DNA from 2 places in the Deferrisoma palaeochoriense genome. Region 1 is predicted to be linked to the other one. Evidence: riboswitches for the same ligand, from Rfam matches in the RefSeq annotation. Region 1 holds a riboswitch; the other holds the start of a gene.
What was found. Region 1 has a riboswitch for cobalamin ahead of ACYQ8L_RS02090 (hypothetical protein). Riboswitches for the same ligand answer to the same signal wherever they lie in the genome.

Region 1 (10,911 bases):
GTTCCGGCCCCGTTGTCCGGGCCGCCGTTCCGAAAAAAGGGACGGGGGAGGGGTGCCCTCCCCCGGACGAAAGGAGCGTTGGATCGGGTTGGGTCACAGGCGGCGCAAGACCCGCTCGATCTCCCGGATGAAGATCGCGTTGATCTCGGGATAGAACCCGAGCCCCTTGTAGTAGCGCTCCCCCCCGAGTTCCACGGTGGGGCAGTCGGCGGTGAACCCGGCCGCCTTCATCTGCTCTTTCCAGGAATCGAACTCGTCGCCCATGATGTCGTTCATGACGTGGTCGCCGGCCACGTACATGAGGGGCACGAACCGGGCCCGTTTCACCCGGTAGGCCTTGGCCGGCTCGAGGCCGTTCTCGGGGCCCAGGATGCCCTCCACGGTGCCGACGAAGGCGTTGGGGAACCGGCGGCGCAGGAGCCGGTCGAGGCCCAGGTAGGCGATGTTCGCCCCCACGTGGGTCTGGGGGCTTCCGTGGGCCGCCAAGACGTTGCAGCCCTCGTCCGGCGGCAGGAACGAGGCCGAAAGGATCTCGAGCACCTCGTGGACCGTCTCCCAGCGCTGGAGAAGGGCTTCGCCGGTCTCGATGTGCAGGTCCGGGAACCGCTCGACGATCCGCAAGACCTCCTCGTACTCCTCGCCGGGAAAGACGTGGAGGGGCTGCACCACGGCCTTGGTGTACCCGGCGGCCTCCAGGTCGGCCAGGGCCTGCTGGAGGCTTTTGAGGCGCTCGGGCCTGCCCTCCTTCGCCCACCGGGCGTTCACCCGTTCCCGGATCACCTCCGACGTGAAGGCCCAGCGCACCTCGTATCCCGGGAGCGCCTCCCGAAGCTGCCGCTCAAACGCGTCGTAGGTGACCTGGGCCTTGGTGCTGGTGCCGAAGGCCGCGATCACGATGGCCGGTTTGTCCTTGAGGGTGCGGGTCATCATCTGGGCCGCCCGGGCCGACTCGGGCAGGGCCCACACGAACGCCAAGAACAGGATGAGGGCGATACGGCTGCGACGGAACATGGGGGCCTCCTTTCGGGCGTTGTTGGAGAAAAGGGGTTGCCTCAACCAAAAATCCTCTCGCACAAACAACCGAGCTCCACGCCTCCCCCGGGCCCCGGCCTCGCCACGCGCAGCGTTACCTGCCCGGCCCCCCGTTCCACGAGGCGCAGCAGGGCGTCTGGCACCGTGGGCCACCCCGGGGCCGAGGCGGCGATCTCGGTCCACTCCGGGTCCAGCCCCAGATCCCCGGGCAGTTCGGCGGGGTCGGCGGCGGCGATGCGGGAGACGTCGGCCAGGTAGAGCACGGTTCCGGTGTTCATCGAGTCCCTCCTTGTGGGAGTTGGCCCCGGAGCGGGGAGGGACGAGACGGCGGTTCCGGCACCACGAAAAAAGCCCGCACGCGCCATGGCGTGCGGGCTTCCCGTTTTCGAAGCGCCGGGTTGCGGTCCCACCCTCCCAAAGGCCCGGGGAGGTTCGCGTGGGTCGCCCGTCTGCCGGCAGGTCTTCTGGCTCGCGCGTCGTCCTCCGGGCCGCCTTCCCAGCCGTTTCGGCCAGTGGCATCAAGGCCCTTCGTCAGCGCTCACAGCGGCGGGTCCGCGGGGGAATCGCACCCCTCTTCCCTTTTCAGCCCCAGGGGGGCACCGGCGGGCGTCATGCTGATTGTGTCCCGGACGATACGACGGCGGCCGCCTGCCTGTCAACCGCCATTTCTGTCCCGTGGAGTCCTCCGCCGGGGCGGTGCGCCTTGACAAACCACCCCCGTCGTCCATGCTGCCGACGTGCCAGGGGTCCGAAGATCCATGGCAACGTCCTAATACTTTCTACTTTCAAGAGTCTTGCCGGCGGCGGGTGGGGAACTGGTTCCGGCCAGGTGCGAGTGCGGCACCCGATCGCCGCGCCTTCGCATGCCGTTGTCGGCTCGGCAGGTCGGCGCGCCGGCAGCGGAAGTTCCGGATCTTCCAAAGCAACCCAATCCTGGTGGGGCGCGGCAACGTGGGGAGCCACACCTGGCTCTCCACCAGCCCCCCAGCCGCTGGTTTCCGTAGCATCACCGGCGATCTGACAACACCCCAGTCGATGCGATTATTTCCTTGTTAGGAATTTTTCTTGACAATTTCCCTTCTCCGTGGCACCCTGCCACCATCACCAATCCTCACCCGGTCCGCGCACGCGGCCGAAAGGAGACCCGTCATGGCATCGATCAAGGGAACGCAGACCGAGAAGAATCTCCTGACCGCTTTCTGCGGGGAATCCCAGGCCCGAAACCGGTACACCTACTTCGCGAGCAAGGCCCGAAAGGAAGGGTTCGTCCAGATCTCGGCGATCTTCCAGGAAACGGCCGACCAGGAGAAGGAGCACGCGAAGCGGCTCTTCAAGTTCCTGGAAGGGGGCGAGGCGGAGGTGCAGGCGTCCTTTCCGGCCGGTGTGATCGGGTCCACCCTGGAGAACCTGCTCGCGGCGGCGGCCGGAGAGAACTACGAGCACACCCAGATGTACCCGGAGTTTGCCCGGGTGGCCCGGGAGGAGGGGTTCGACGAGATCGCGGAGGTGTTCCTGGCCATCGCCGTGGCCGAGAAGCACCACGAGGCCCGGTACCGGGCCCTGGCGGCCAACGTGGAGGCGGGACGCGTGTTCCGGCGGGAGGAACCCGTCGTCTGGAAGTGCCGCAACTGCGGGTATCTCCACGAGGGACCCGAAGCCCCGGAGGAGTGCCCCTCGTGCGCCCACCCCCGGGACCACTTCGAACTCTTCGTGGCGGCCTGGTAGCGGGCGAAGCCGCACCGCGCAGCAGCCCACGGCAGCGAACCCGTGAAAGGGAGGAATCCGTCATGGCACCGAACGAGAAGAAACCGAGGAAGCGGTGGATCACCGATTGGTGGCCAAACCGGCTGAACCTCAAGATCCTCCGCCAGCACTGCCCCAACGCCAACCCCTACGGGCCGGCCTACGACTACGCGAGGGAGTGCGCCGGGCTGGACCTCTCCGCTGTCAAGGAGGACCTCCGGACTCTCATGACCACACCCCAGGAGTGGTGGCCGGCCGATTTCGGGCATTACGGCCCCCTGTTCATCCGGCTCGCCTGGCACAGCGCGGGGTCCTACCGGATTCACGACGGGCGCGGCGGCGCCCGTACCGGGGAGATCCGCTTCGCCCCCCGGATCGACTGGCCCGACAACATCGGCCTCGACAAGGCAATCCGTCTGCTTTGGCCGGTGAAGCAGAAGTACGGACGCAAACTGTCGTGGGCGGATCTGATCGTGCTCGCAGGCAACGTGGCCCTAGAGTCCATGGGCGTGAAGGTGATCGGGTTCGCCCTGGGAAGGGAGGACGTTTGGGAGCCGGACGAGGGGGCGGACTGGGGTCCGGAAGAGGAGATGCTCACGGGGGACAAGAGGTTCAAGGGGGGCGGACTGGAAAAGCCCTTCGCAGCCACGGAGATGGGCCTGATCTACGTGAACCCCGAAGGCCCAGAGGGAAACCCCGATCCTGTGGGATCGGCCAAACAGATCCGGGTTGCGTTCGCCCGGATGGGGATGAACGACGAGGAAACGGTGGCGCTGATCGCTGGCGGCCACGCCTTCGGCAAGTGTCACGGCGCGGCCCCCGACACCCACCTCGGCCCGGATCCCGCTTCGTCCCCCCCAGAGGAGCAGGGCCTGGGGTGGAGGTTCGGCTACAAGACCGGGAAGGGGCCCGACGCGTTCACCTCGGGGTTCGAACTCGCGTGGTCGCCGACGCCCACCCGGTTCGGGATCCAGTATCTCCACTTGCTCTTTCACAACGAGTGGGAGTTGACCGAAAGCCCAGCTGGGAAGAAGCAGTGGGTGGCCAAGGGCGCCAAGCCCATCATCCCCGACGCCCACGACCCGAACAAAAAACACCCGCCCATGATGCTCACGGCCGACCTGGCCCTGCGGTTCGACCCGGACTACGCGAAGATCGCCCGGCGGTTCCTCGAAAACCCCGGGGAGTTCGAGCAGGCCTTCGCCCGGGCGTGGTTCAAGCTCATCCACCGGGATCTGGGCCCCCGTTCCTGCTACCTGGGGCCGGAGGTCCCGGCCGAGGTGTTCGTCTGGCAGGATCCCCTCCCCGACCGGGAGTACGAACTGATCGACGAGGCCGACATCCGGGCGCTCAAGGAGGAGATCCTGGCCTCGGGCCTGAGCGTTCCCCGGCTCGTCTACACCGCCTGGTCCTCGGCCTCCACCTACCGGGACTCGGACCGGCGCGGCGGGGCCAACGGCGCCCGAATCCGGCTCGCCCCCCAGAAGGACTGGCCGGTCAACCATCCGGAAGACCTGGCCGAGGTGCTCGCCGTCTACGAGGAGATCCAGAGGCGGTTCAACGAGCGGCAGACCGGCGGCAAGAGGGTTTCCCTGGCGGACATGGTCGTGCTCGGGGGCTGCGCCGCCTTGGAGGCGGCGGCAAGGAAGGCCGGCCTGGACATTTCCGTGCCCTTCGTGCCGGGGCGGGTGGATGCGACCCAGGAACAGACCGACGTCGCCTTCTACTCCGCCCTGGAGCCCGTGGCCGACGGCTTCCGCAACTACTGGAAGGACGGGGAACCCTTCGACGAGGCCGACGTGCTGAGCACCCCCGAGTATCGCCTGGTGGACAAGGCCCAACTCCTCACGCTCACCGTGCCCGAGATGACCGCTCTTGTGGGCGGGCTGCGGGCCCTCGGGGCCGTGTACGGCTACGGGAAGCACGGGGTGCTCACCGAGACCCCGGGCACGCTCACGAACGAGTTTTTCGTGAACCTGCTGGACATGGGAACCGAGTGGAAGGCGGCCGACGAGCACCGGTACCTGTTCCACGGGTACGACAGGGCCACGGGTGCGAGGAGATGGACGGCCACCCGGGTGGATCTCGTGTTCGGCCACCACGAGGAACTGCGGGCGGTGGCAGAGGCGTACGCGAGCGCTGACGGATTGGAGGAGTTTGTGCGCGACTTCGTGGCCGCGTGGTACAAAGTCATGCACCTCGACCGGTTCGACCTCCCCAAGGACGCCCGGGCTGCGCCCGCCAACCCCTAGGGCCGCGGGGAGCCCGGGCGTTCCCCCGCCCGGGCTCCCCGCTTTTTCCGCGCACGCCCAGGCCACCTCGGGTACCCCTTGCACGGAGGCCCTCCAATGACCGCCCGCACATCGTCTGTCGATCCCGAACTGGAGCGCTTGCGGGAAGCCTTTCAGCGCCACGGGCTCCGTCTGACCCATCAGCGCATCGAGCTCTACCGCGCCGTGGTATCAGACCCGAGCCACCCGACGGTGGAGGCCGTATTTCGGCGCGCCCGAACGAAACTACCGACGGTGTCTCTCGACACCGTCTATCGCGCCCTGTCCCTGTTCGAGAAACTCGGGCTCATCACCCGGGTCGATCCAACAGGGTCTGGGGTGCGCTACGACCCGGATCCCACCCCGCACCACCACCTCGTGTGTCGCCGATGCCAAACCATCCTGGACTTCCGATGGCCGGAGGCGGATGAACTGGAGCCCCCGATTCCGGCATCGACCTGGGGGGTGGTCGAAGGACGCCGGGTCGAGATCTGGGGGCTGTGCAAAGCGTGCGCGGCGGCGGGGCAGGAAAAGGGATGACCCGCCCCCCAGGGCGGCAGCGCAGGGGATCCCGCCGAGGTCCCCCTACCCCACCCGAAAGGCGAAGCGCTCGGCCAGGTCCACGAGCCGGTTGGCGTAGCCCCACTCGTTGTCGTACCAGGCCTGGAGCTTCACGAAATCGCCCCCCACGACCCGGGTCTGGGGGCCGTCCACCACGGCCGAGAAGGGGCTTCCGACGTAGTCTGCCGAGACCAGGGGCTCCTCGGTGTAGGACAGGATGCCCCGGAGCGCCCCTTGGGCCGCCTCCCGGAGCGCGGCGTTCACCTCCCCGGCCGAGGCCGGCCGCTTCAGGGCCACCGTGACGTCGGCCAGGGACACGTCGGGGGTCGGCACCCGCACCGACACCCCGTCGAGCCGGTCGGCGAGCTCGGGGAGCACAAGGCCCACCGCCCGGGCCGCGCCGGTGGTCGTGGGCACGATCGAGACCCCGGCGGTGCGCGCCCGCCGCAGATCCGGATGGGGGGTGTCCAGGAGCCGCTGGTCGTTGGTGTAGCTGTGCACCGTGGTCACGAGGCCCCGGCGCACCCCGAAGGCCCCGTGGAGCACCTTCAGGATCGGCGCCAGGCAGTTCGTGGTGCACGAGGCGTTGCTCACCACCCGGTGTTGGCCCGGATCCAGGAGGTGGTCGTTCACCCCCAGCACCACCGTGAGGTCTGCGCCCTCGGCCGGGGCCGACACCACGACCCACCGGGCACCGGCCCCCAGGTGCCGTTCGGCGGCGGCCCTCCGGGTGTTCTGGCCGGTGCACTCCAGGACCACATCGATCCCGAGCTCGGCCCAGGGGCACGCCCCGGGGTCCTCCGCCCGCACGAAGGGCACCTGCCGGCCGTCCACCCGGAGCACCCCGGGTTCCGCCGCCACCTCGCCCCCGAACCGGCCGTGGACCGAGTCGTACCGGAGCAGATGCGCGAGCGCGGCCGGGTCGGCCCGGTCGGACACGGCCGCGACCTCGACCCCGGGCCGGCCCCAGGCCACCCGGAAGGCGCTCCGGCCGATCCGGCCAAACCCGTGGATGGCGATGCGAACGGGCATCCGAACTCCTCCCACCGAAACGCCACCGCCCCGGCAGGGACCGGGGCGGGCGGACGAGGGCGGCGGGGCGCGCCCCAGCCGGGGGGCGCCGGCGCCTCAGATGTAGTACATGAACCGAGCGTCGAGCTGGCGTTCGATCCCCAACTCCTCGGCCCGCTGGCAAAGGTCCTGGATCGTGGTGTTGCGAAAGATGTCGGCGATCTTGTCCCCGATCTCCTTCCACATGGGGCTCGCCACGCACACGTCCTTGCGGTCGCAGGTGGGGGCGTCGCAGTCGGCCTCGTCGATGTCGCTCACGCAGAACACGAGTTCGATCGGCCCCTCGGTGCAGGTGACGATGTCGTAGAGGGTGATCTCGCTGGGCTTCTTGAGCAGAAAGTACCCGCCCCGGGGCCCCCGTTTACTGCCCAGGATCCCGGCCTTCTTGAGCTTCTGGAAGATCTGCTCCAGGTACCGGGGGCTGATCTGCTGGCGTTCCGAGATGTCCTTGATCTGGGCCGGAAGCCCTCCGGCGTGGTAGGCGATGTCGAAGATCGCCCGCACCCCGTACCTGCTCTTGGTCGTAAGTTTCATGGCGTCTCCCTCTCGGGTTCCCGATTGACGCGCGCGAAAATAGCAGCCCGCCCGAAAGGGGTCAAGGGGCCGGGGTTTCGGGCCGGCGCACCCGGATGTGCAGCTCCCGCAGCTGGGCCGGGTCCACCTCGGCCGGCGCCTCGGTCAGCAGGCAGGTGCCCCGCTGGGTTTTGGGGAACGCGATCACGTCCCGGATGCTCGGGGTGCCGCACAGGAACATCAGGATCCGGTCGAACCCGAACGCGATGCCGCCATGGGGCGGCGCCCCGAACGAGAGGGCGTCCAGGAGAAACCCGAACTTCTCCCGGGCCTCCTCGGGGCCGATGCCCAGGGCGTCGAACACCTTCTCCTGGGTCTCCGCGTCGTGGATCCGGATCGAGCCCCCCCCGATCTCGACGCCGTTGAGCACCAGGTCGTAGGCCTGGGCCCGGACCTCCAGGGGCCGGTCGCCGAGCTTCTCCACGTCCTCGGGCACCGGGCTCGTGAACGGGTGATGGAGCGCCACGTAGCGCTTCTCGTCGGGGTCCCATTCGAGGAGCGGGAAGTCCGTGACCCAGCAAAACGCCCACCGCCCCTCGGGGATGAGCCCCAAGCGCTCGGCCAGATGCACCCGGAGCTTCGAGAGCGCGAGGTTCGCGACCTTCTCGGTGTCGGCCACGAAGAACAAGATGTCGCCGGGCTCCGGCTCCGCCGCCGCCCGGATGCCTTCGCGGGCGTTGTCGCCCAGGAACTTCGCGATGGGCGACTGCCAGGTGCCGTCGGGTTGCACGCGGATCCAGGCGAGTCCCTTGGCCCCGAACGGGGCCACGAACCCGGCCAGGTCGTCGATCTCCTTGCGGGAAAGCGCCTCGCCGGCGCCCTTGGCGTTCAGCACCTTGACCACACCGCCCTTGGCCACGGCCTGGGCAAACACCTTGAACTCGCACCCCGCCACCGAGGCGCTCACGTCGGCGAGCTCCAGGCCGTACCGCAGGTCAGGGGCGTCGGTGCCGTACCGCGCCAGGGCCTCGGCGTAGGGCATGCGGGGGAACGGCCGCGGCAGGTCCACGCCGAGGGTGTCCTTCCACAGCCGGCAGACCATCGCCTCCATCAGATCCAGCACATCCTCGGCCCCCACGAAGCTCATCTCGAGGTCGATCTGGGTGAACTCGGGCTGGCGGTCGGCCCGGAGATCCTCGTCGCGAAAGCATTTGACGATCTGGAAGTAGCGCTCCACCCCGGCCACCATGAGCATCTGCTTGAAGAGCTGGGGGCTCTGGGGCAGGGCGTAGAACTTGCCCGGGGCGAGCCGGCTCGGCACCAGGAAGTCCCGGGCCCCCTCCGGGGTCGACCGGGTCAGGACCGGGGTTTCCACCTCCCAGAACCCGTGCTCGTCCAGGAACCGCCGCACGCTGGCGGCGGCCCGGTGCCGCAGGGCCAGGTTCTTCTGGAGGGCCGGCCGCCGGAGATCGAAGTAGCGGTACTTGAGCCGCAGGTCCTCCCCCACCTCGGCCTCCTCGTCCACCGGGAACACCGGGGTCTGGGACCGGTTCAGGATCTTGAGTTCCTGAACCTTCACCTCCACCTGCCCCGTGGGGAGATCCGGATTCTCGGTGCCCTCGGGCCGGGGCGCCACCTCGCCCCGCACCGCGATCACGTACTCGCTGCGCAGGCGGTGCGCCTGCTCGTGGGCCCCGGGGGACACGTCGGGGTAGAACACCGCCTGCACGAGCCCCGAGCGGTCCCGCAGGTCCACAAAAATCAGGCCGCCGTGGTCCCGGCGGCGATGCACCCAACCCATCAGGGTCACGGTCTGGCCGACGTGCTCCGGCCGGATCTCGCCGCACGGGTGGGTGCGGCGCCAGGTTCCCATCGGTTCGATCACGCTCGTCCGCTCCGTTCGGGATTCGTTGGAAATCAGGGAGAAAAGCCCCCGGCTACCCCGCCCGCATCAGCTTGTAGCTTTCCTCGCTGCCGTGGGGGTCGTGGCAGGAGAGGCATTTCCCCCCGGCCCGGGTGTGCTGGGTGCCCGTGCCCCGCTCGTGGCACAAGAGGCACAGCCGCGCCGGCTTCGTCTTGAACTTATACTTCCCGGCCTTGGACGCCGTGCACGGCTGGCCCACCGGCACGTGGCACGACACGCAGCCGTCGACCCCGGCCTGTTCGGCCGCCACGGGGCCGTGGAGGAACTGGGGCTTCATGATCTCGGCGTGGCACCCGCCGTCGATGCAGGTGCCGGCCGCGGTGATCCCGGCCGCGCCGAGGCCCAGGGCCACGGCGGCCAAAGCGATCAGGGCGTCCTTCGGGATGCGGGTCATGGCTCCTCTCCTTGGGGAGTCGTCGTCGCGCGATCGGCGAGGTACGCCTCCAGGGCGGCCGCCTCCACCGGTTCCTGCTCGCCCGTGGCCAGATCCTTCACGGTCACCGTGCCGGCCGCGAGCTCGTCCTCGGCCAGGATCAGGGCCACCCGGGCCCCGCTCCGGTCGGCCGCCCGCATCTGGGCCTTGAAGCTCCGGGGGGCGAGATCGATCTCGGTACCCAGGCCCCGGGCGGCCAGGCTCCGCCGAAGCGCCAGGGCCCGGTCGGCCGCCTCCGGCCCCCGCACCACCCAGTACCCCACCGGCCGGGTGACCGGCACCCTGCTCGGGTCAAGGAGAAGGGCGAGCCGCTCCATCCCGGCGGCAAACCCCAAGGCCGGCACCGGCGGGCCGCCCAGGGCTTCCGACAGCCCGTCGTACCGGCCGCCGGCCGCCACGGCGTTCTGGGCGCCCAGGCCTTCGGCCAGGAGCTCAAAAGTCGTGCGGTTGTAGTAGTCGAGGCCCCGGACCATGCGGGGGTTCACGGCAAAGGGGATTCCGCCCCGTTCCAGGATCTCCCGGACCCGCCCGAAATGGGCCGCGCAGTCGGGGCACACGGCGTCGGGGATGAGCGGGGCCTCGGCGGTGCGTTCGCGGCACCGCTCCCGCTTGCAGTCCAAAACCCGAAGGGGATTCGTGTCGACCCGGCGCTGGCAGTCGGGGCAGAGCTCGTCCCGAAGGCCCCGGAGGTGCTCCCGCAGCCTCTCCACGTACGCCCGGCGGTCGATCGGGCACCCCAGGGTGTTCACCTCCAGCCGGAGCCGCTCGGTCAGGCCGAAGGCGCCAAACAGGTCCCAGAGCACGGCCAGCACCTCGGCGTCGGCCTCGGGCTCGGCCCAGCCGAAGCATTCGACCCCGATCTGGTGGAACTGCCGGAGCCGCCCCTTCTGGGGTCGTTCCCGCCGGAACATGGGGCCCATGTAGTACCACCGGGCCCGGGGGGCCGAGCGGTGCAGCCCGTTTTCCAGGTACGCCCGCACGGCCGAGGCGGTGCCCTCGGGCCGCAGCGTCACCGAGTTTCCGCCGGTGTCGACGAAGGTGTACATCTCCTTCTCGACGATATCGGTCGCCTCGCCGATCGACCGGCGAAAGAGCGCCGTGTCCTCGAGGAGGGGGAGCCGCACCTCCCGGTACCCGAACGCCTCGAGCACCCGCCGGGCCACGGCCTCCATGTGCTGCCACAGGGGGGCCTCGTCCGGGAGCACATCCCGGAATCCCTTGAGCTTCTTGATCTCCATGTGGGGAATGTCCGTCAGAGGAGACGGGCCTCGTACACGGCGTCGCGCGAGGCCTCCTTGTTTCGGTACATGGCCCGATCGGCCTTGTCCACGAGTTCCTCCCGGGAGCCGGCGTCGTCGGGGTAG
Region 2 (10,911 bases), on a different contig from region 1:
TGATGCCGTACTTCTCCCGGAAAAAGGCCTCCACCTCGGCCTCCCGTCCCCGCTTGTGCCCGCCGAAGAACGGGGTGATGAAGTGAAGGGCCAGGACCTCGACCCCCTGGTCCTGGACCACCCGGGTGGCGAGGATCGAGTCGAGCCCCCCGGACAAGAGGCTTACGGCCTTGACCGGCCCCTCGGGAGCCGGCGTCTGGTCGCTGGGATTACGGGTGTTCTCGGCGTTCACACCGTCTCCTTGGTGTCAGACGTCAGACGACAGAGGTCAGAGGTCGGTTTCCAGCCTCCTCGCGGGACGCCCCCTTCTCCTTCTCCCCCTCCCCCCTGCCCCCCTCCCACCAGGGGAGGAGGGTACGCTCGACGCCGCCCCGGCCCGCTCTTTGTCTCCCTCTCCCCCCACCAGGGGGGAGAGGGTGCGCTCGACGCCGCCCCGGACCGCCTTCTGTCTCCCTCTCCCCCGCCGGGGGGAGAGGGCCGGGGTGAGGGGGGCGCACGGGGAACCCGGCGAGGCGTGCGCCCGTTATCCGCCCCCTGGCTTCGGCGCCCCGAACCCTCCGGCCCCCGGCCGGCTCGCCCTCCACGCCCGGATCGTGGCTTCCAGCAGGGTCCGGCCCTGCCCGGCGTCGCGGGCGGCCTGGGCCACCACGTCCCGGTGGTCCAAGGCCGAGGGGCCGAGGCCGGCCGCGGGGTTCGCCACCCGGGCCCAGGCCGCCACCTCGAGCCCCAGGAACCGCGCCCACACGGCCTCGGGCACCACCGACATCCCCACCACCGACGCCCCGGCCCCCCGGGCCCAGGCGATCTCGGCCGGGGTCTCGTAGGTGGGCCCCGGGAACGCCGCGTACACGCCCCGGGCGATGGGGATCCCTTCCGCCCTCGCGACCTCGGGCCACAGATCGGCCCGGTAGGTCCCCGTGAGGTCCACGAACGCCGGCGTGCCGTCGGGGGTCCGGACGGCCTCGAGGGGATTTCTCCCCAGCCAGTTCAGGTGGTCGGTCACGAACACCCAGGTCCCGGGAACGAGGGCGGGGTCGAGCCCTCCGGCCGCCGCGAAGAGCACCAGGAACCGCACCCCGAGACGGGCGGCCAGGCGGACCGGGAACGCGGCCTGGGCGGGTGTGATGCCCTCGTAGAGGTGCCGCCGGCCCTGGAACACGAGGACCCGCTCGCCGGCGATCTGCGCCACCCCCACCCGGCCGGCGTGGCCCGGCACCCCGGGCGCCCCGAGCCCGGGCACCCGCTCGTAGGGGATCGCGTCCGGAAGCCCCCCCACGACGGGCCCCAGCCCAGACCCCAGGACCACGGCCACCTCGGCCCGGAACCCCTCGCCCAGCACCCGGGCCGCCGCCGCGGCCAGGGGGTCGCGCCAGGGACCGGTCACGGCCGCAACCCCTCCAGGTCGCGGGGGAACCGGAACTCCTTTACCTCGCCGGGCCGGCCCGGCACCTTGAGCGCCTCGCCGTTCCACGAAAACCGCACCCCGCCGGCGTTCCCGAGTTTCACCAGGAACCCCTCGGAGGCCTCGTAAGTCCGGGTCTCCCCGGGCCGGAACACCCGGTCCACGGGCTTTCCGCCGTCCGCCACCACCCGGACCCAGGCCTTCTCGGTGGCCGTGATCTCGAGCCGCAGGCGTTCCGGCCGGGCGGGCTCGGCCACCGGTTCCGGGGGCGGGGGCTGCGCCTGCGGCGCGGGGGCGGTCTCGGCAACCCCTTCGGGGGCCGAATCGCTTTCCCGAATCGGCGGGGGCTCGGCCGGCGCCGGCGGGGCGGGAGCGGGCTCCCCCCGGGCCGGGACGTGCGAGGCCACGGGCTCCGGTGCCCCCCGGCCCCACAGCCACCACCCCGCCCCCGCCAGGAGCACGATCAGCAAAACCGCGGCCCAGGCGAGGGGCGGCAGGCCTTTGCGCCGCCGGCCCCGGAGCGACACGTCCCAGTCGGGCTCGGGAAGCCCCCCGGCCGCCTCCCCGGCCTCGTCGGGCCGCGCCCGGCGGTAAAGGGCGGTGAACTCCCCCTCGTCGGCGCCGAGCTCCTTGGCCACCACCCGCACGAACCCCCGGCCGATCACCCCCTTCGGGATCCGGCCCCAGTCCTCCTTCTCCAGGGCATCCAGGTAGGCCTTCCGGATCCGGGTGGTCCGGGCGAGGTCGTCGAGCGAGCGGCCGGCCGCCTCCCGGGCGGCCCGCAGCCTTTCGCCGAAGCCTTGGGGCTCGGGGGGCCGTTCCTGTTCGCCGGTGGTCATGGCCGCAACTCCTGGTCGCCGGGGGTTGCCCCTACTGGGTCAGGTCCAAGTAGGTCTTCGCCGATTTGCCCACCTCGGTCCCGGGCGCGAGCTTCCAGGCCTCCTCGAAATCGGCCCAGGCCCCCTCCCGGTCGCCGGCCTTGAGCCGCACGAGCCCCCGGTACAGGAACACCTCGCCGTCCCGGGGCAGAAGCCGCGCCGCCTCGTCCAGGTGCCGCCGGGCCTCCTCCAGCTCCCCTCGCTCGTAGAGCACGATGCCCAGATTCTTGTGGGCCAGGGGGAACCCGGGCGCCACCTCCAGGGCCTCCCGGAGCCGCCGCTCCGCCTCCTCCGCCCGGCCCTGCTTGTACAGCGCCCAGCCCAGGTTCGTGAGGGCCCGCTCCTGGGTGCCGTAGAACACGTTCTTCAGGGCCTCCTCCAGGGCGCTCACTGCCTCGGGGTACCGGCCGGTGTCGAGGTACAGGGCACCCAGGTTGTTCCAGGCCTCGGAGTAGTCGGGCTTGAGCTCCACGGCCTTCCGGAACGCCCGCTCGGCCTCGCCCACCTCCCGGCGGGCCCAGTAGGCCAGGCCCAGGGCGTTGTGGACCTCGGGGTCCTCGGGGGTGAGTTGGGCCGCCTTGGTGAACTCCCGCAGGGCCGGCGCGGGCCGCCCCTCGGCCAGGAACGCGACCCCGAGCTGGTAGGCGGCCTTGGCCTCGTTTCGCACGGCCTCCTTGTTCCCGGCGCACGCGGCCAAAAAGATGAGGAGGGCGGCGAAGAAAACCCCTTGACACCTGGCGCTCGGCCGGTACCTTAGCGCCGGTTTGAATCCCGGCCGGGATGCTGGGAGGGGGCAGGAAGGAGTCATGGCGTTGGGCCGCATCCTTTTCGTCGACGACGACGAAAACATCCGGTTTCTGTTGCAGGAGGAGCTGAGCCTCGCGGGCCACGAGGTGGTCGTGGCGCCCGACGGGGCCCGGGCGCTCGAACTCCTCGACGAGATCCACCCGGATCTCGTGATCCTCGACCTCAAGATGCCCGGCATGGACGGCCTCACGGTGCTCGGGGCGATCCGCCGGCGCGCCCCCGACGTTCCGGTGGTGGTGTTCTCGGCCTACTGCGAGCCGGCCCACCAGGCGCTGGAGCAGGGGGCCAACGCCTGCGTGGCCAAATCGGCCGACCTGACCGAACTCCACCGCCAGGTGAGCCGGTACTGCGCCTAGCACGGCCTGGCGTACCAACACCAACGGAAGCGTTGCCGGAGCCCCCGCCTCGCCATGGGAACCCGCGGGTGGGGGGCTGGTGGAGAGCCGGGCGCGGCCCCCCACGTCGCCGCGCCCTCACCAGGCTTGGGTCCCTTTCGAAGCTCCGGAACTTCCGCTGCCGGTGCCCCGGCCTACCGAACTGCGACGGCATGCGAAGGCGCGGGGAATCGGGTGCTGCACTCGCGCCCGGCCGGAGCCAGTTCCCCACCCGCATCCGGCGATCGTTCCGAAGGGATCAGTCCACCTCCGCCTCGAACTCGGTGAGGGTCCGGAACTGCCGGAACCGGGCCGCCACCTCGTCGTAGGTGAGCCGCTCGAGCCGCCGGAAGCTGAAATCCTCCACGTTGAAGCTCGCCAGGGCCGAACCGAACACGATGGCCCGGCGGATGTTCTCGGGCTCCAGGTTCCCGGTGCTCGCGAGATACCCCATCATGCCTCCGGCGAAGGTGTCGCCGGCGCCCGTGGGGTCGAACACCTCCTCCAGCGGAAACGCCGGGGCGGCGAACACGTGGCCGTCGGCGAAGTACATGGCCCCGTATTCGCCCCGCTTCACCACCACCCCGCTCGGGCCCCACGAGAGGATCTTCTGGGCGGCCTTCACGAGGTTGGGCTCCCCGGCCAGCATCCGGGCCTCGGCCTCGTTCAGGACCACCATGTCCACCCGCTCGATCGCCTCCCGCAGGCTTCCGGGCTTCCCCTCGATCCAGAAGTTCATGGTGTCGAGGGCCACGAACCGGGGCTCCTCCACCTGGTCGCGGACCCGCTTCTGGAGATCGGGGTCGATGTTCGCGAGGAACACGTAGGGGCAGGCCCGGTGGGCCGGCCCAAGCTCCGGCTCGAACCCCTCGAACACGTTGAGATGGGTCTCCAGGGTGTGGGCCTCGTTGAGGTCAAACCCGTACCGGCCCTTCCACCGGAAGGTTTTCCCCGGCGCCCGCACAAGCCCGGAGAGGTCGGCGCCCCGTTCGGCCAGGAACCCGATGCGCTCCGTCGGGAAGTCCTCGCCGATCACGGCCACCAGCCGCACCGGCGCAAACAGGCTTGCGGCCGCGGTGAAGTAGAGGGCCGAGCCCCCCAGGGCCTCGTCCTCCCGGCCGAAGGGGGTCTCCACGGCGTCGATCGCCACCGATCCCACCACCAAAAGATCGCCGCCCATCCTCAGCCCTCCCCGCCCAGGTACCGGCCGAACAGAAGGTCCACCCGCCGCCGGGTCTCGGGCGGGATCTTGGCCGGGTCGGTCAGCACCGCGTACCGGGCCGCCTCGGCGCAGGGGCAGGTGCGCTCGGCCGGGATCCGGGCCACGGCCTCCCGCACGATCCGCCGGGCCGTTTCGACGTTTTTGTGGAGCACCTCGAGCACGGCCTCCACGCTCACCTCTTCCTCGGTTTCGTGCCAGCAGTCGTAATCGGTGACGAGCGCCACCGTGGTGTAGCAGAGCTCGGCCTCCCGGGCGAGCCGCGCCTCGGTGGCGTTGGTCATGCCGATCACCCGGGCGCCGATCGCGCGGTACCAGTGGGACTCGGCCCGGGTGCTGAACTGGGGCCCCTGGATGCACACGTAGGTGCCGCCCCGGTGGAACGGCACGCCCACGGCCTCCCGGGTGGCCCACACCGCCTCCTGGAGCGCGGCGCAGATGGGATCGGCCATGGCCACGTGGCCCACGATGCCGTCGCCGAAAAAGGTGTTCTCCCGGCCCCAGGTGCGGTCGAGGAACTGGTCGGGCAGGCAGATGTGGCCCGGGGCCACCCCCTCCTCCAGGCTCCCCACGGCCGAGATGGAGATCACCCACTCGACCCCCAGAGACTTCAGGGCCCAGACGTTGGCCCGGTAGGGGACCTCGGAGGGCAGGAACCGGTGACCCCGGCCGTGGCGGGGCAGAAACACGAGTCGCCGGCCGCCCAGCCGGCCCTCGATCAGCGCGTCCGACGGGGGGCCGAACGGGGTGGGCACCTCGACCTCCCGCACGTCGGTCAGGCCCTCCATCTCGTACAGGCCGCTTCCTCCGATGATGCCGATCGCCTTGTCCATGAACTCCTCGCTAGGGTCGTTGGTCGTATTGGTCGTAGGTCGCGGGTCGTAGGTCGTTGGTCGCAAGTCGTAGGTCGTTGCGGCCAGGGACGAAAGGGACGGCAGGGACCCAAGCCGCCGCCCAGCCGCCTAGCCGCCTAGCCGCCCTGCCTCATCCGCCTTGAGCTGGCCGCAGGCCGCCAGGATGTCTTCGCCCCGGCTCTTTCGCAGGGTGGCCGTGAAGTTCTTCCGGAGCAAAACCTCCTGGAACGCCGCCACCGCCTCCGGGTCGGGCCGACGGAACGGGCTCTCCGGATGGGGGTTGTAGGCGATCAGGTTCACCTTGCACCGGACGTCCGACAAGAGCCGCACGAGCCGCCGGGCGTCGGCCGGGGTGTCGTTCACCCCGCCCAGCAGCACGTACTCGATGGTGTACCGGTCCCGGGGCGGGAGCGGGCTCTCCCGGAGGGCCGCCAGGAGCTCGGCGATGGGGAACCGGCGGTTCACGGGCATGATCCGATCGCGCACCTCGTCGGTGGTGGCGTTGAGGCTCACGGCCAGGCTCCCCAGCATCTCGGGCGGCAACCGCCGGATCCGGTCGGCGAGCCCGGAGGTCGACACCGTGAGCCGGCGGCGGGTGATGTTGGGCCCGTGGTCGCTCGACAGGATCCGGAACGCCCGCACCACGTTGTCGAAGTTGTGCAGGGGCTCCCCCATGCCCATGAACACCACGTTGGTGATCCGGCGCTCGGGCCCCATGCGGGCCTGTCCCACGAGCACCTGGGCCACGATCTCCCCGGCCGTGAGGTGGCGCCGGAGCCCCAGGGTTCCCGTGCGGCAAAAGGCGCAGCCCATGGCGCAGCCGGCCTGGGTGGACACGCACTGGGTCACCCGGCCCTCGTCGGGCATGAGCACGGTTTCCACCCGCTCGCCGTCGGCGAGTTCCAGGAGGAGTTTTACGGTGCCGTCCCGGCTCACCTGCTCGTGCACCACCCGGGGCACCCGGGCCGAGGCGGCCTCGGCGAGGCGCGCCCGGAGGCGGGCCGAGAGGTCGGTCATGTCCTCGAACCGGGTCACGCCGCGCTTATAGAGCCAGTGCATCACCTGGCGGGCCCGGAACCGCTTCTCCCCCAGCGTCTCGAAGAATCGCTCGAGGCCCTCCAGGTCGTGATCGAACAGGTCGACGGCGGTCATGGTCGTTTCGTAACGCCCCGTTCCAAGGGGATTTGCCGGCCCGGGGCCGGACCCGGCTTTATACCGTGGGCCGCGAAGGCCCGTCAAACGCCCGGCTTGACACATCCGGCCCGGGGGGATAAAAGAACGGTTCAATTTACGTCCGCCGGTGCCCCCAGGGGCTGAAAAGGGAAGTGGGGTGAAAGTCCCCCGCGGACCCGCCGCTGTGAGCGAGGACGACGGGCCACTGGAGCCACTGGCCGATCGGCTGGGAAGGCGGCCCCGAGGACGAATCGCGAGCCAGAAGACCTGCCGGCCGGACGCCCCGCGCGCCAAACCTCCCCGGGTGGATTCGGGAGGGCGGGGAATCCTTGAGGAGCTTCGAAAACGGGAAGCCCGCTCCGTGGTGGAGTGGGCTTTTTTCGTGGGGCTCCGGCCTTTGTAAGGAGATCGCCCGGATCGATCGGGCATGGGGAAGAGCATGCGGGAGGCGAGCGTCGCCGTAGAGCCGCGGGGGGCCGAGCCGGCCCCGGCCGTCGAGGCCCGGGGGCTCGTGAAGCGGTTCGGCAAGGTCCGGGCCCTCGACGGGCTCGACCTCGAGCTGCGGCCCGGGGAGATCTACGGCTTCCTCGGGCCCAACGGGGCCGGCAAGACCACCACGATCCGGATCCTCACGGGGCTTCTGCGGCCCGACGCCGGCACGGCCCGGGTGGGCGGGGCCGACGTGCTGCGGGACCCGGTGGCCGCCAAGGCCCAGATCGGGGTGGTGAGCCAGCAGCTCAACCTCGACCCCGACCTCACGGTGGCCGAGAGCCTCGAACTCCACGGCATCCTCCACGGCATGCCCCGGGCCGAGCGCCGGGCCCGGGCCGCGGAACTCCTGGCCTTCGCCGGCCTGGCCGAACGGGCCCGGAGCCTCGGCCGCACCCTCTCGGGAGGCATGAAGCGCCGGGTCACCATCGTGCGGGCGCTCCTCCACGAACCCCGGATCCTCTTTCTGGACGAGCCCACCGTGGGCCTCGATCCGGCCACCCGGCGCCGGCTCTGGGACCTCATCCGGGCCGTGAACCGCCGGGGGGTCACGGTGCTCCTGACCACCCACTACATCGAGGAGGCCGAGTTCCTGTGCCACCGGGTGGGCATCCTGGACCGGGGCCGGCTGATCGAGGAGGGGGAACCCCGGGCGCTTCTCGCGGAACTCGGCGAGTACGCCGTGGACGTGGTGGGGGACGACGGCACCCGCACCCGGTTCTTTCCGACCCGGGAGGCGGCCCTCGGGTTCCTCAGGCAGGCCCCGGAGGGCGCCGGGCTTCGGCGCACGAACCTGGAGGATCTCTTCCTCCAGCGCACGGGACGGAGGGTGGAGCCGTGAACGGGGTGGCCGGGGTGCTCTACCGGGAGCTTCGGATCTACCGCCGGCGGTGGAAGAAGCACCTGGCGTCCTACGCGGTGTCGCCGTTTTTGTTCCTGGTGGTGTTCGGGTGGGGGCTGGGCCGTCACGTGGAACTCGACGGCGTGGGGTATCTGGCGTTCATGATCCCGGGCCTCGCCACCATGGCGAGCATGACCCAGAGCTACGGCACGGCCACCGAGATCAACATCGCCCGGTTCTACTGGCGGATCTTCGAGGAGTTCCAGATGGCCCCGGTGCCGGCCTGGCAGATCGCCCTGGGCGAGGTGATCTACGGCATGGTCCGGGGGCTCGCGGCCGCCGTGGTGGTGTACCTTCTGGCCTGGCCCTTCGGGGTCCGGCCGCCCCTGAGCCCGACCGTGGGGGCCCTGTTCGGCCTCCACACCTTCGCGTTCGCCTCGGCCGCCGTGACGGCGGCCATGGTGGTGCGAAGCCACGCCGACCAGGGGCACATCAACACGTTCTTCATCGTGCCCATGTCGTTTTTGTGCGGCACGTTCTTCCCGCTCGACCGGCTGCCCGGGTGGGCCGAGGCGCTGGCCTACGGGCTTCCGCTCACCCACTCGAGCCTCACGATCCGGGCGGCGAGCCTGGGCCAGCCCGTGCCCTGGGTCCACGCCGCGGCCCTGGCCGGGTTCGCCGCGGCGTTCTTCGCCTCGGCCGTGTGGGCCGTGCGGCGAAGCAGTTCGTAGATCAGGCTTGGAGGCTAGGAAGCTGGGAGGCTGGAAGGCCGGGAACCGGGAACGGTTTTGGCGTATTTCCTTGCAGCCGTCCGGAGCGGGCACTCAGGCCCCGGGGTGGGCTCGCATGGGAGGGATCCAGACGCTTTTCGGCTTTCTAGCGTTCCAGCCTCCCCGCTTTCCAGCCTAAACAACGAGGAGTCCCCATGAGCACCCTCGGCACGTTTTACGGCATCGGCGTCGGCCCCGGCGACCCGGAGCTCCTGACTCTCAAGGCCGTGCGGATCCTCCAGGAGGTGGACGTGGTGTTCGCCGCGGGCCACGAGCGCTCGGGCCGCAGCGCGGCGCTCTCGATCGCCCGGCCCCACCTGCGGCCGGGCTGTCCCGTGGTCCCCCTGCCCTTCCGCCACACCTTCGAGGACGTCCGGTCCCGGGAGGTCCACCGCGACCACGCCCGCCGGGTCCTGGAGACCCTGCGGCGGCCGGCCTCGGCCGCGTTCCTGACCCTCGGCGACCCCATGACCTACTCCACCTTCACCTACCTCCTGGAGGAGGTGCAGGCCCTGGAGCCCCGGGTGCCGGTGGTGGTGGTGCCGGGGATCACCTCGTTCGCGGCCGCGGCGGCCGAGGCCCGCACCCCGCTCGTGGAGGGGGACGAGACCCTGGCCGTGGTGAGCGGGGCCCGGGGCACCGAGGCCGTGGAGCGGGCCCTGGCCGCGGCCGACAGCGTGGCCGTGCTCAAGCCCTACCGGAACACCGCCGGCGTGTGCGACCTGCTGGAGCACCGGGGCCTCGGGGACCGGGTGGTGTTCGCCTCCCACTGCACCCGGCCCGACGCCGTGGTGGCCCGGGGGGTGGCCGAGGCCCGGGCCCGGGCCAACGGGTACATGAGCCTCTTTCTCGTGCGCGCCCGGGGGGACCGCAGCCCGTGACCCGCCGGCCCCAGGTGGCGATCGGGGCGGCCGCCCTCGCCCTGCCCCTCGTCGTGCTCTGGGCCGGAAGCATCGGGTCCTCGGGCCTGGGGGCGGCCGACCTCCTGCGGGCCCTGGCCGAGGCCGCGGGCCTCGCGGCCCCCACCCTCGACCCGGTGGACCGCACGATCCTTTTGACCGTACGGCTCGCCCGGGTGAGCCTAGCGGCCCTGGTGGGCGGCGGGCTGGCCGTGGCCGGGGTGGTGTTCCAGGGCATCTTGCTGAATCCCCTGGCCGATCCCTACACCGTGGGCGTGTCGTCGGGGGCGGCCCTCGGCGCCAGCATCGCGATCCTCGCCGGGCTCGGGGGCTACACGGCCTGGGGCCTCGGGCTCCTGCCCCTCTGCGCCTTCGCCGGGGCCCTCGCGGCCCTGGGGGCCGTGCACCTTCTGGCCTCGGACCGGGACTTCGGCTCGGGGAACACCCTGATCCTCGCCGGCATCGTGGTGAGCACCACCCTCTCGGCCGGCATCAGCCTGCTCAAGAGCCTCAACGAGGACAGCGTGTCCTCGATCGTGTTCTGGATCCTGGGGAGCTTCAACGGCCGGGGCTGGGCCCACGTGGCCTTCTCGGCCCCCTACGTGCTGGCCGGGGTGGTCTGGGCCTGGTGCCTCGGCCGGGACCTGGACCTCCTGGCCCTGGGCGACGAGTCGGCCCGGCAGCTCGGGGTGGACGCGGCCCGGGCCCGGCGCTGGCTCCTGGTGGCCGCCTCGGTCATGACCGGGGCCTGCGTGGCCGTGAGCGGGGTGATCGGGTTCGTGGGCCTGGTGGTGCCCCACCTCCTGCGGATGGCCCTGGGGCCGGGCCACCGCCGGCTCGTGGCGGGCTCGTTCCTGGTGGGTGCGTCGCTTCTTGTGCTGGCCGACGGCCTCGCCCGCACGGTGCTCCCCGGGGGCGAGGAGCTTCCCGTGGGCGTGGTGACCGCCCTCGTGGGCGGGCCCTTCTTCTGCTGGCTCCTCCGGTGGAACCCCAGGAGCCGGCGGGCGGAGGCGCCGTGATCCGGGTCCGGGACCTCTGGGCCGGCTACGGCGGGGCCCCGGTGCTCCGGGGCGTGGACCTCGAGGTGGCCGACGGCGCGTTCCTCGGGATCCTGGGGCCCAACGCCTGCGGCAAGTCCACCCTTCTGCGGGTTCTCACCGGGGTGCTCCGGCCGGAGCGGGGCGAGGTCCGGGTGGCCGGGCTCG

Region 2: another riboswitch for cobalamin. It lies ahead of ACYQ8L_RS13890 (ABC transporter ATP-binding protein); the one in region 1 lies ahead of ACYQ8L_RS02090 (hypothetical protein).

What each region holds. Positions count from the first base shown of each region.
Region 1 covers NZ_BAAHXI010000004.1:15,858-26,768, reverse strand. Annotated here, with positions in the region: gene ACYQ8L_RS02095 (sirohydrochlorin cobaltochelatase) at 94-1,011, opposite strand; gene ACYQ8L_RS02090 (hypothetical protein) at 1,053-1,310, opposite strand; cobalamin riboswitch at 1,470-1,651, opposite strand; gene rbr (rubrerythrin) at 2,182-2,757, shown strand; gene katG (catalase/peroxidase HPI) at 2,820-5,027, shown strand; gene ACYQ8L_RS02075 (Fur family transcriptional regulator) at 5,124-5,585, shown strand; gene gap (type I glyceraldehyde-3-phosphate dehydrogenase) at 5,631-6,638, opposite strand; gene ACYQ8L_RS02065 (RrF2 family transcriptional regulator) at 6,735-7,211, opposite strand; gene aspS (aspartate--tRNA ligase) at 7,273-9,075, opposite strand; gene ACYQ8L_RS02055 (cytochrome c3 family protein) at 9,128-9,508, opposite strand; gene hisS (histidine--tRNA ligase) at 9,505-10,785, opposite strand; gene ACYQ8L_RS02045 (diguanylate cyclase) at 10,800-10,911, opposite strand, start outside.
Region 2 covers NZ_BAAHXI010000054.1:6,250-17,160, reverse strand. Annotated here, with positions in the region: gene ACYQ8L_RS13930 (7-cyano-7-deazaguanine synthase) at 1-232, opposite strand, end outside; gene ACYQ8L_RS13925 (purine-nucleoside phosphorylase) at 524-1,384, opposite strand; gene ACYQ8L_RS13920 (helix-turn-helix domain-containing protein) at 1,381-2,241, opposite strand; gene ACYQ8L_RS13915 (tetratricopeptide repeat protein) at 2,273-3,088, opposite strand; gene ACYQ8L_RS13910 (response regulator) at 3,093-3,443, shown strand; gene ACYQ8L_RS13905 (PfkB family carbohydrate kinase) at 3,721-4,641, opposite strand; gene mtnP (S-methyl-5'-thioadenosine phosphorylase) at 4,644-5,513, opposite strand; gene rlmN (dual-specificity RNA methyltransferase RlmN) at 5,643-6,686, opposite strand; cobalamin riboswitch at 6,817-6,996, shown strand; gene ACYQ8L_RS13890 (ABC transporter ATP-binding protein) at 7,135-8,037, shown strand; gene ACYQ8L_RS13885 (ABC transporter permease) at 8,034-8,768, shown strand; gene cobI (precorrin-2 C(20)-methyltransferase) at 8,963-9,688, shown strand; gene ACYQ8L_RS13875 (FecCD family ABC transporter permease) at 9,685-10,725, shown strand; gene ACYQ8L_RS13870 (ABC transporter ATP-binding protein) at 10,722-10,911, shown strand, end outside.